DNA from 2 places in the Rhodoferax sp. RT4P68 genome. Region 1 is predicted to be linked to the other one. Evidence: predicted binding sites of a transcription regulator. Region 1 holds the regulator's gene; the other holds the start of a gene.

The links. The regulator LexA, encoded in region 1, represses DNA repair genes until DNA is damaged. The targets are predictions, from matches to a motif close to ACTGTATNNNNATACAGT.
Region 2: the regulator LexA is predicted to act here: its motif matches at 3,696-3,713, upstream of AC099J_RS15855 (LexA family protein).

What each region holds. Positions count from the first base shown of each region.
Region 1 is NZ_JBWMBB010000006.1:27,281-33,247, reverse strand. It holds gene lpxK (tetraacyldisaccharide 4'-kinase) at 1-400, shown strand, start outside; gene AC099J_RS14440 (Trm112 family protein) at 408-590, shown strand; gene kdsB (3-deoxy-manno-octulosonate cytidylyltransferase) at 590-1,342, shown strand; gene adk (adenylate kinase) at 1,491-2,147, shown strand; gene lexA (transcriptional repressor LexA) at 2,652-3,344, shown strand; gene AC099J_RS14420 (hypothetical protein) at 3,476-3,880, shown strand; gene AC099J_RS14415 (D-2-hydroxyacid dehydrogenase family protein) at 4,056-5,063, shown strand; gene AC099J_RS14410 (hypothetical protein) at 5,098-5,967, opposite strand, start outside.
Region 2 is NZ_JBWMBB010000006.1:344,978-350,944, reverse strand. It holds gene AC099J_RS15875 (ATPase domain-containing protein) at 1-36, shown strand, start outside; gene AC099J_RS15870 (alpha/beta fold hydrolase) at 266-1,072, shown strand; gene AC099J_RS15865 (sensor histidine kinase) at 1,069-2,574, shown strand; gene AC099J_RS15860 (thermonuclease family protein) at 3,066-3,434, opposite strand; gene AC099J_RS15855 (LexA family protein) at 3,756-4,142, shown strand; gene AC099J_RS15850 (Y-family DNA polymerase) at 4,150-5,448, shown strand; gene AC099J_RS15845 (hypothetical protein) at 5,550-5,967, opposite strand, start outside.

The DNA of each region.
Region 1 (5,967 bases):
CGCGCGACGCCGGCTTGGCCAGTGGGCGCAGCAGGCCGATGGCACGCGCATGGCGCTGGCCAGCTTGGCCGACACGCCGGTGCTGGCCCTGGCCGGCATCGCACGGCCGCAGCGCTTTTTCGACATGCTGCGCGCCGCCGGCCTGCACGAGGTGCGTGAGTTGCCGCTGCCGGACCACTTCGACTTCGCCGGCTGGCAGCCCCCCGCTCAGGCACCGGCGGTCTGGCTGTGCACTGCGAAGGACGCCGTCAAGCTGTGGGCGGAACACCCCCACGCCTGGGCCGTGCCGCTGGAGCTGACATTGGACGAAGGGCTGCTGCAGGCGCTCGACCGCATGCTGGGCTCGCCGACGCCTTCCTCGACAGGGCCGCAGGTACCATTGCCGGTTTCGACTTCCTGACCCCGCCATGGACAGCAAACTTCTGGAACTGCTGGTCTGCCCCGTCACCAAGGGGCCGCTGCAGTACGACCGCGAACGCCAGGAACTGGTCTCGCGCAGCGCCAGGCTGGCCTACCCGGTGCGCGACGACATTCCCATCCTGCTGGAGAACGAGGCCCGCACCCTGAGCGACGACGAAATCGAACGCTGATGGCCCCGTTCACCGTCTTGATCCCGGCGCGCCTGGCGTCCACGCGGCTGCCCAACAAGCCGCTGGCTCTGCTGGGCGAGGTGCCAATGGTCGTGCGGGTCGCGCAACGCGCCATGCAGTCGCGCGCCACGCGCACGGTGGTGGCCTGCGACAGCGCCGACATCGCAGCGGCCTGCGCGGCCTACGGTGTCGAATCGGTGTTGACGCGTGTCGACCATCCCTCCGGCAGCGACCGACTGGCCGAGGCCTGCGCTCTGCTCGGCCTGGACGGCCAGGACGTGGTCGTCAACGTGCAAGGCGACGAACCGCTGATCGCCCCTCTGCTGATCGATGCCGTGGCAGACCTGCTGACGCAGCGCCCGCAAGCCAGCATGAGCACGGCGGCCCATGCCATCACTACCATCGACGATCTGCGCAACCCGAATGTTGTCAAGGTAGTGCTGGACGCGCGCGACTGCGCGCTGTACTTCAGCCGCGCCCCGATCCCCTGGTGGCGCGATGGCTACGCCGCCGACAACACCGCCCTGCCCGCGCTCGCGCCGTTGCGCCATGTCGGCATCTACGGCTATCGCGCTGGCTTCCTGCGCCAGTTTCCACTGCTCGCACAGTCGCCTATCGAGAACATCGAGGCCCTGGAGCAACTGCGCGCGATGTGGCACGGCCACGAGATCGCCGTGCACGTGACGCACGAGCCGCCGGGGGTGGGCGTGGACACTCCGCAAGACCTGGAGCGCGTGCGGCGGCTGTTCTAACCGTTCGCCGCAGGCGCCTGGGGGACGTGCGGGCCGGCGTCAAGAGCGCAAATCACGGAAGGTCGCATGCTATCCTCGGTCGCATGAAACACTGCGGCGGCACGCTCTGCCAGCAGTGTCGCGAGCTTCACAACATCCGAGGACATCCATGAGACTGATTCTGTTGGGCGCGCCGGGCGCCGGCAAAGGCACGCAAGCCACCTTCATCTGCAGAAAGTTCGGGATTCCCCAGATCTCCACTGGCGACATGTTGCGCGCTGCGGTCAAGGCGGGCAGCCCGTTGGGCGTGCAGGCCAAATCGGTCATGGATTCGGGTGCCCTTGTGGGGGACGACATCATCATCGGCCTGGTCAAGGAGCGCATCACCGCGCCGGACTGCGCCAACGGATTCCTGTTCGACGGTTTCCCCCGCACCATCCCCCAGGCCGACGCGATGAAGGCCGCGGGCGTGAAGCTCGACTACGTGCTGGAAATCGACGTTCCCTTCGACGCCATCATCGAACGCATGAGCGGGCGCCGCTCGCACGCGCCGTCGGGCCGCACGTACCACGCCAAGTTCAACCCCCCCAAGGTCGAGGGCGTCGACGACGTCACGGGCGAGCCTCTGGTGCAGCGCGACGACGATCGCGAGGAGACCGTCGCGAAGCGCCTGGAGGTCTACAGCGCACAGACCCGACCGTTGGTCGAGTACTACGCCAAATGGGCTGCAGCCGACCCGGCGCAGGCACCCAAATACCGCAGCATCTCGGGCACGGGCACGGTCGACGAGATCACCGCGCGCGCGCTGGCAGCCCTGGCCGACTGACGGCCACCAGGCGCACGCTGCCTGCTGCCTGACGGCGGTTCGACGGGCGGACGTTCGAGGCGTCGCAGCATGCGAGGCACGGCCAGTCAACTTGCGGCCGTACGGCCCGAAACGTGCAGTGCTCATGGCAGCGCTGACAACACGGTTTGATATTCAGGCTCGCCACAGTGCAGGCGGCGTTGCCGGACTGCCTGCGCCGACTGCCGATGCACGGATGCAAGCCCGTGCCGCTAACCTTCACGCTCCCACAAGACACTCTCGAAGCGCAGGACTGCGCAGGTCAGCACGCCCTGCCTGCGCGGGTGGGTCCGCATGCGCAATCCATTGCACGACGGCCGTGGCAGGCAACGGCCACTGACGCCTCCGTACCCCCGTTGCAGGAAGCCACGAAATCCCGACCGAGGTGGGCAAGCTGCAGCGAATGCTTGCACAGTGCAGAAAACTGGTTAAAAATACAGATACTGGAAATATCAACAGAACTGCTCCAGCCCGAAAGGAAATGCCATGTCCGACGCTTCGTCCAATGCCTTCCCTGTCAAGCTCACGGCTCGGCAGCAACAGATTCTGGAATTGATCCAGTCCGCCATTGCCAACACCGGCGCGCCCCCGACTCGCGCAGAGATCGCCAGCGAACTGGGGTTCAAGTCCGCCAACGCGGCTGAAGAGCACCTGCAGGCCCTGGCGCGCAAGGGCGCCATCGAATTGGTGAGCGGGACATCTCGCGGCATCCGGTTGCGCGGCGACATGCTGCGCTCTCTGCACGCCGCGCGCAACAAGCAATTCATGTTGCCGCTGCAAGAGCTGGCTCAGCTGGCACTGCCCTTGATCGGCCGTGTGGCGGCCGGCTCGCCGATCCTGGCGCAGGAGCATGTGGACCAGACCTATTACGTCGAAAGCAGCCTGTTCCAGCACAAGCCCGATTACCTGTTACGCGTGCGCGGTATGTCCATGCGCGACATCGGCATCATGGACGGTGACCTGCTGGCAGTGCGTGCCACCAAAGACGCCAAGAGCGGTCAGATCGTCGTCGCCCGCATCGGCGACGAAGTCACGGTCAAGCGCTACCGGCGCAACAAGGACAACATCGAGTTGCTACCCGAAAACCCGGACTATCCGACCATCGTCGTGGAGCCCGGTGAGCCGTTCGAAATCGAAGGTCTGGCCGTCGGCCTGATCCGCAACACCATGCTGATGTAAGCGGTACGTACTTGTCCGCAGCGCGAGGTGGCGGGCGTTTGGCCGTGCAGTGGCACGACAACCCTCTCGCTGCGGGCTTATCGACCAATCCTGCCTGTGTACACCCCCTTATTTCGGGGAGAGGAGTTGACATGGGAATCGCAATCTTCGCAGCCGCTCGCGTGGTTCAAGCCCTGCCTGCGTGGCTCGAACTGCACTGGCCACAGCTTGGCCGTGCCAGCAGCACTGCGCCAGCCCGAGTGCACCGGAGCGGCACGCCGCCGGTGCAGCCTGCAGCGCGGCACCGCGTCGCCCGTCTGGCGCGCCGCTTGCTCGGCAGATGGGCCAGCGCTGCCAACCGGAGCGACCGGCTGACAGAGCGCGGGCCGCATCGGGCCGGCGCGACGATGCCACTGCGGGTGCTGCGTGTCGTCGAGCCCCACCAGGCGCGCAACGCGGCGGGCCGCATGGTGATCTCCGGCCGTATGGCCGATGTCTGCGCCGAACTGGACCGGCTGGCCGCTGCAGAAGCGGCCAGCGGTTTCGACCGCAGCTGACTGACGGCGCCGAGCGTTGCGTCGTCGGCTGACGCACCGGCCGACGCACCGGCTGACACGCCGGCCAACACGCCGGCCAACACGCCGATGTCACACGGCCGCCAGCCCGGACGGCAGCCCCGTCGAAGCCGTCTGGCTGGCCGGCTCTGCACGGCACGCGAGGCACAATGCCCGCATGAACATTGTGATCCTCGATGACTACCAGGACGCGGTGCGCAAGCTCGATTGCGCTGCCAAGCTCGATCCCTACGCGGCCAAGGTCTTCACCAATACGATCAAGGGACTAGGCCAGCTTTCGGTGCGGCTGCGCGATGCGGACATCATCGTGCTGATCCGCGAGCGTACGCACCTGAATCGCCTGTTGATCGAGAAACTGCCCAAGCTCAAGCTGATCGCCCAGACCGGCCGTGTCGGTGCCCACGTGGACGTGGCGGCCTGCACCGAGCGCGGCATCGCCGTGGCCGAAGGCGTGGGTTCGCCAGTGGCGCCTGCAGAGCTGACCTGGGCTCTGATCATGGCTGCGACCAAGCGGCTGCCGCAGTACATCGGCAACCTCAAGCACGGCGCGTGGCAGCAGTCCGGGTTGAAGACCGCATCGATGCCGGCGAACTTCGGCCTGGGCACCGTGCTGCGGGAAAAGACCCTGGGCATCTTCGGCTATGGCCGCATCGGGCAGATCGTCAGCACCTACGCTCGCGCGTTCGGCATGCGCGTGCTGGTATGGGGCCGTGCCGGATCGTGCGAGCGCGCAGCTGCCGATGGCCACCACGTCGCCTCCAGTCAGCAGGAACTGTTTGCCAACTGCGACGTCGTCTCCCTGCACCTGCGCCTGAACGAGGAGACGCGCGGCATCGTCACGTTGGAGGACTTGTCGCGCATGAAGCCCACATCGCTGCTGGTCAACACCTCGCGCGCTGAGCTGATCGAGACAGACGCCCTGCTGGCAGGCCTGAACCGCGGCCGGCCGGGCATGGCCGCCGTCGACGTGTTCGAGAGCGAGCCCATCTTGCAGGGCCATGCGCTGTTGCGGCTAGAAAACTGCATCTGCACCCCACACATCGGCTATGTGGAACTGCAAAGCTACGAGATGTATTTCAATGCCGCCTTCGACAACGTGCTGAACTTCATCAAGGGCACGCCGACCAATATCGTGAACCCGGGTTCACTGCAGGTTCGGCGCTAAACGCCAAGCGCCAAACGCAACCAGCCCCGCCCCATCACCGCGTCGACTTGGGTGCGATCCGAGCTTCCGTGTTCGGATCGAACAGGTCGAAATCGATCATGCCGCTGTCGAACTCCGGCTTGGATGGCGGAACCGCCACCGGCGGCTGTGGCGCGGTTTCGCCCAACAGCGCAGGGTTGGTCTGCATGCCGGTCTCGGGCTCGATCTCCATCTCCAGCAGCGGCAGATCGATATCCACCTCGGACACAGGCGAGAGCCGTGGCGCTTGAATCTGCGGATAAGCCGGCGCGTCGTCCAGCGCCAGCGACAACGAGTTCGACAGATCCAGATCGAGCGCCAGACCGGCATCCTGGCCGCCCAGCGGCGTTGGCGCCGAATCGAGTTCGGGCTCGGCCCAGGAGGCTGCCACGGCTGCAGCGGAGGCCGCAGCTGCTGCAGCGGCTGCACTACCAGTCAGCGGCGCGGCCGCAGAGCGCGCGAAGCTCGAATCCGGCGTGTTGAGCGACGCCGTGAAATCCGGCCGGGTCAGGCGCTGCGGCATGAACGACGAATCGCTCGACCCACCGCCCAGGCCCGGCAGGCGGCCTGCCATGTCGCCCGTCGATTCCTCGTCGGTGCGCGCCAGGGTTTTGGCCACCGCATACAGCAGCAGCAGATCGCGGTAGGCGGCAAGATCCAGCGGTTTGCCCGGGTCGCCCTCGGCCCGGAATATGTTGGCCTCGATCGTGTCCAACACGCGCGGCGTGCCCCAGGCGGTCTCGATGCTCAGCATCGTGGCCGGGTAGTCGTCCAGGCCGATGCCCTCGTCCGTGAACGCTGCGAAATTCGGCACGCGCGCATTGAAGTGGGCGTGGAAGTCCTGGCGCGCGGCGTTGTAGTCGCTCTGGCGGCTGAGCGTGTGGTA
Region 2 (5,967 bases), 320 kb from region 1:
TCGGGGAGCAAGAGGGCGCCAGGCGCCGGTATCTAAGTCCACGTCGCAGCATAGCTACCTCACGGACGTTCGCTGAGCTGACCAACTGTCGGTCGGCTCAGGCCCCCGCGGAGTGAACAGCAGCATGCTGACGATGCCGGCTGAATCGCGTTGCCACCGGTCCCTGTCCACTTCGAAAACGTCAAACACCCGGCGTACCCCTCACCCCAACCCAGCTGTGGAACAATTCCGTTCCTTCGCATTTGCGAGGATGCGAGGAACATCGATGGATTTGAAGAAGCGCAACAACGTCAAGGTCGCAGGCGCCGGCCCGGCAACACTGATGTTCAGCCACGGCTTCGGGTGCGATCAGAACATGTGGCGGTTCTTGGTTCCGACCTACGCTGCGCGATTCCGCGTCGTCGCGTTCGACCTGGTTGGTGCCGGGATGTCCGACGTATCGGCGTATGACCGTCGCAAGTACGACTCCCTCCAGGGCTACGCCGACGACGTCCTTGAACTTGTTGACGTTTGTGCGGAAGGTCCCGTGGTCTTCGTGGGGCACTCGGTGAGCGCGATGATCGGACTGCTGGCGGCAGTCCGAGAGCCCACCAAATTGGCGGCGCACGTCATGATGGGCCCGTCCCCCTGCTACATCAACGATGGCGATTACGTCGGCGGCTTCAGTCGAGCCGACATCAACTCGTTGTTGGAAACGCTGGAGTCAAACTATCTTGGCTGGGCCAGCAACATGGCACCCGCCATCATGGGCACGCCTGGAAAGCCGGAGCTTGGCATAGAACTGACCAATTCGTTCTGTCGCACGGACCCGGACATTGCCAAGCAGTTCGCGCGTGTGACCTTTCTGGCGGACAACCGCGCAGACCTGTCGAAACTGACTGCGCCGACGCTCATCGTCCAGTCCAGCGACGACTTCATCGCACCCATCGCGGTCGGCGAGTACATGCACCGAACGCTGTCCGATGCGCGGCTCACTGTCGTCGACAACGTTGGCCATTGCCCCCATTTGAGTGCGCCGTGTGCGAGCATCGAAGCAATCGACACGTTTCTTGAAGAGCTGGGTTACGGGTGACCGAGGCGCGCCCGTCCCTGCCGAGCGCAGCGGAACTGTTCGAACAGTTTCCGGTCGGCCTTTTGGTGCTGGCCGCCAACGGCACCATTTTGAAAGTCAACAACACTTTTTGCGCGTGGCTGGATGTGGATCCGGCTGAATTGGTGGGGCGTAAGCGACTGCAGGAACTCTTCACCGTCGGCGGACGCATCTTCCACCAAACGCATTGGCTCCCAATACTGGAAATGCAAGGCTCCTTGTCCGAGGTCAAGCTGGACATGCTGCGACAGGACGGGAGCACCTTTCCGGTCATGCTCAACGTCATCCGGCGCGTGCGCGACGGCGGCACGCTGGACCAAGTCTCCGTTTCCATGGCGGAGGAGCGAAACAAGTATGAAAAGGAACTGCTGATCGCGCGCAAACGAGCCGACGCGTTGTTGGCCAGTGAGCGCGAATTTCAGGAGCGACTCAAAGTCACGCAGTCCCGCTTGCGGCAAGCGCTTCGGCTCGGCTCGCTGTACCTTTGGGAAATGGACCTGTCCACAGGGCGGCAGCACTACGACGACGAGGTGGCATCTCTGCTGGGCTTCGAGGCACCACAGCCCATCGCCGAAGCAGCCTTTCGGGAGCGCATTCTTCCGGCGGACCAGGAGCTTGAGCGGCAGTCGCTCCAGGCCGCCATCACGAACACGCAGGTCTACCATTGCACTTACCGGCTGACCGATGCATCGGGCAGACTGCGCACGGTGGAATCCTCCGGCAATGTGCTGCAGGATGGCGACGGAACACCGACACGCATAGTCGGCGTGCTTAGCGACATCACTGACATCTGGCAACAGCGCGAACAGGCCAAAGACCGTGCACTCCTTGCGGAGCAGATGGTCGGCATTGTGAGCCACGACCTGCGCACACCGCTGTCGGCCATTCTCGTTGGCACGGAGATGCTGGCACGAGGCGAAACCGCAGAGGGCAAAGTGCGCATGGCAGCGCGCGTAGCGCAGTCCGCCCGCCGCGCCCAAAGGCTGGTCGAGGACTTGCTGGACTTCACCCTGGTACGGGTTGGCCGGGGGCTAGCAGTCCAGCGCCGAAAGTCGGACCTGCATGCCCTGGTCGCGTCAACAGTCGATGAGCTTGCCCTCAGCGCCCCGGGTCGGCTGCTGCACTGCACCCATCTTGGCGAGGGTGCTTGCTCTCTGGACCCTGACCGCGTCGCGCAGATGATCGGTAACCTCGTCAGCAATGCGTACACCCACGGTGCGTCGGACAAGCCGATTGCGATCCAATCCGAGGTGTGCGCGGGTGTCGTTCGCGTCTCTGTGTCGAACCAGGGAAATCCGATCCCTCCCGATCTGCAGGCCCGCATTTTCGAGCCCATGGTGCGCGGTGGCAGCGGGAACGGTGGTGCCCGCAGTGTTGGACTCGGCCTTTACATCGTTCGGGCCATCGCGCTCGCCCATGGCGGGGAGGTTGCGGTCAGCTCGAGCGCAGAAGGAACGACCTTCACGGTTACGTTTCCCCTATAAGGAGCAAGCTGACCGGATGCATGGTCCTGCAGTCCTCCGCCTGCACGGCGCTGTGACCTCGCCCCCGGAAAACCTACGGCAAGCGTCCGGACACACTATCTTTACGACGGCCGCAGGCCCCGTCCGGCGGTCAAGCTCGCCGGTGTACAGCTGCGCGGCAGTAAACTACTCAACGATGCGATGGTTCGGATGCGCCAGCAGCCGCTCGAGCACGTCCTTGAGGTGCGTCCGATCGCCAAGGGTCCGAATGTTCGACGGCTCTGCCTATCAGAGCAATGAACCCGATCCCTGAACTGCAATGTTCACGGTATCTTCCGTCCTAGTGGGTGCGGGCCTCAAGGCCCGGTGTATTCTGTGCGGGGCGCGTTGCAGCCGAGCCGGCCCAGCAACGCCTGTTGACGGATCCTTGGAGCAGTTCCCAACTGCGTCTTGGTCTGCGACCAGGATCGAGAAAGCGAACGAGGTCGCTCTTGGCATGTCTGCAGGCCCACTCATCGCATCGAGCGCCTCCAGTCCCACGGGGCCACCTGCCGGGGCTCAGACCACAGACCGGCCTGCTTCGCCCTGGCGACACTCTCAGCATGTTCGTACTGCATGCGCGCCTCATGCGTCTGGTCGCGCGCATAGGCGCGGTACCACCACGCCCATCCCTGCGTGATCATGGCGTGTCCCACATCGATCGTCTGTGGGCCGTTCGGCACCCAAGCTGGAGCAACCCTCGCGACGCACAGCATGCGGCCGAAACGGTCCTTCTTCGGGCATTCCAAGACGGCCGGCCGGCCGAATGTCATCGCGGCCAGTGCGGCGCGCGACCGTGTGCCGAACGGTTGGCCCTTCTCCGGCGCATCGATGCCAGACAAGCGTACCTTGAGCTGTTCGTAGGCGCCGAGTGAGCCACACCGCGCAGTCAACGTGTCCCCGTCGCTCACCCCCACGACCAGACAATCCCGGACTCCACCCCAGGATGTGGATGCAGTCACGAGGACAACAGCTGCGAGGATGGCACGGCGCGACGCCCGACTCCGTCGCTTGAGCGCGCCAAGACCTCCGTGGGAGACGCGGTGCGGCTGGGCAGTCCAGTTGTCAAAGTTCACGAGCATGGTCCAGATGCTACGCCATATACTGGATGGGTGAACAGTATCGACGGCGCCACCCACCCCACACCTTTGGACGTCAGCACCATGTTGCTGCCGGTGGCTGGGCACGTGGTCCATGCCGGGTTTCCATCGCCCGCCGACGACTTTCTGGTGCAGCGGATCGACCTCACCCGCGAGTTGATCACCCACCCTCAAGCCACGTTTCTGCTTCGCGTCAGTGGCGACAGCATGAAGGACGCGGGCATCTTTGACGGGGACATGCTGGTCGTCAACAAAGCCCTGAAGCCGCGGCACGGCCATGTGGTGGTCGCCGTCGTGGACGGTGATTTCACGGTCAAGTTTTTGTACCAACGCGCCGGCCGCGTCAAGTTGCGACCGGCGAACCCCACGTTTCCTGATATCACCCCCCGCGAGGGTCAAACGCTCGAGGTGTGGGGCGTCGTGACCTGCGCCATCAAGCGCTTCACGTGAGTCGCTGATGTACGCGCTGGTCGATGGCAACAACTTCTATGTGAGTTGCGAGCGCGTGTTTCGTCCCAGCCTGGAAGGCCGGCCCGTCGTCGTCCTGTCGAACAACGACGGCTGCGCCATTGCAAGGAGCAACGAGGCCAAGGCGTTGGGGATCAAGATGGGCGCGCCGTGGTTCCAGATTCGGCACTTGGAAGAAGCGGAGGGCCTCGTGGCCTTGTCCGCCAACTTCACGTTGTATGGGGACATGAGCGACCGAATGATGAGCCTTGCGGCGGGTCTAGGTCATGCGCAGGAGATTTACAGCATCGACGAATCGTTCATCGACCTGTCGGGCATGCGCGGCGATTTGACGGACCGAGCCCGCCGGATCCGAGCGCGCATCCATGCGTGGGTCGGCATCCCCTGCGGCGTTGGCATCGGCACCACGAAGACGCTGGCCAAGCTGGCCAATCACATTGCCAAGACCGCGGAGCGCAAGCCAGACAGCTATCCAGCAGAACACGCGCAAGTGTGCAACTTGTGCACTTTGACCGGGGCGCAAGTAGACGACTTGTTCGCGCTGACCGAGGTCGGTGAGGTCTGGGGAGTTGGCCGGCGCATCGCTGCCCAGTTGCAGGCCGGGGGCGTGAAGACGGTCCTGGACCTCGTTCGCATGGACCCCGCCACGGTGCGCAGCCGGTGGAGCGTTGTCCTGGAGCGCACCGTCCGGGAGCTCCAAGGGCTCTCGTGCGTGGATTTCGAGGACGCGCCGGTACCCAAAAAGCAGATCGCGTGCACGCGTTCGTTCGGCCGCACGATCAAGGACTTGCCGCAGTTGCTCGAAGCAGTGTCCGAGTTCGCGACGCGCGCGGGCGAGAAACTGCGACGCCAGACCAGCGTCGCCGGTCAGCTGCTGGTGTTCGCCCACACGTCACCGCACCGCCCTGGGCCGCGGTTCCACAAAACGGTGACGGTTCCCTTGCGCAGGCCGACAGCGGAAACGCCACTGCTGGTGCAGGCAGCCGTGCGCGGCATGCGGCAGATCTTCGAGCCAGGCTTCGACCTCGTGAAAGCCGGCGTGATGTTGCTCGACCTGGCGCCGGCCGGGCGCCTCCAAGGCGAACTTGCGCTGGACGAGGAGGTCCGCGATGAGCACCGGGAACGGCTCATGACCGCGATGGACACGTTGAACGGTCGCTACGGCAAGGGCACGTTGCACGTGGCCTGCACGGGAGCCAGCAATCCGCGCGAGTGGACGATGCGTCAAGACCGCAAGACGCCGAACTACACCACCGCTTGGAGTGATGTGCCGGTGGCGCGGGCATAAAACGCTGCGATCTCGTGTGTGTTTGGGTTGCACCTCCGTGAGTGTGCTGATCTCGGGCAGGAGCGCCAACCCGGGTGGCTCGTCTGTTTTGGCGTGAATGCTTACGAATGCGGAGTCATCCAGCGCGGCACATCAAAGCTCATGATGGTGTCGTTCCACAGGCCGTCGATCACGCGATCGTCCGTGTGTGGGGCACAGAGCGGCGCCACAACGCCCTTCAACCCACTCAGCCGGGCTGGTGCTCCGCACACGATGCACAGCCGCTCCGTCGCATCTCGGGCGTCCTTCACCAGGCGGTAGATGTGGCGAGCCTCCCTGTCGTCAGGGCCCGGCTCGTCGAAGAAATTCGGGTGGCCCCTGATTTCATCGGGGATGATCACGTGCTGGCCGTCGATGTTGTAGCCGTACCGCGCTCCACCGTTGCGTTCTTCAGCGTAGCGCCAATGGAATTCCCGCTTGTCGACATCGAGCACCGCGTCGATTGCGCTACACAGCCTGGAGAAGGCTGGAACCCACCCA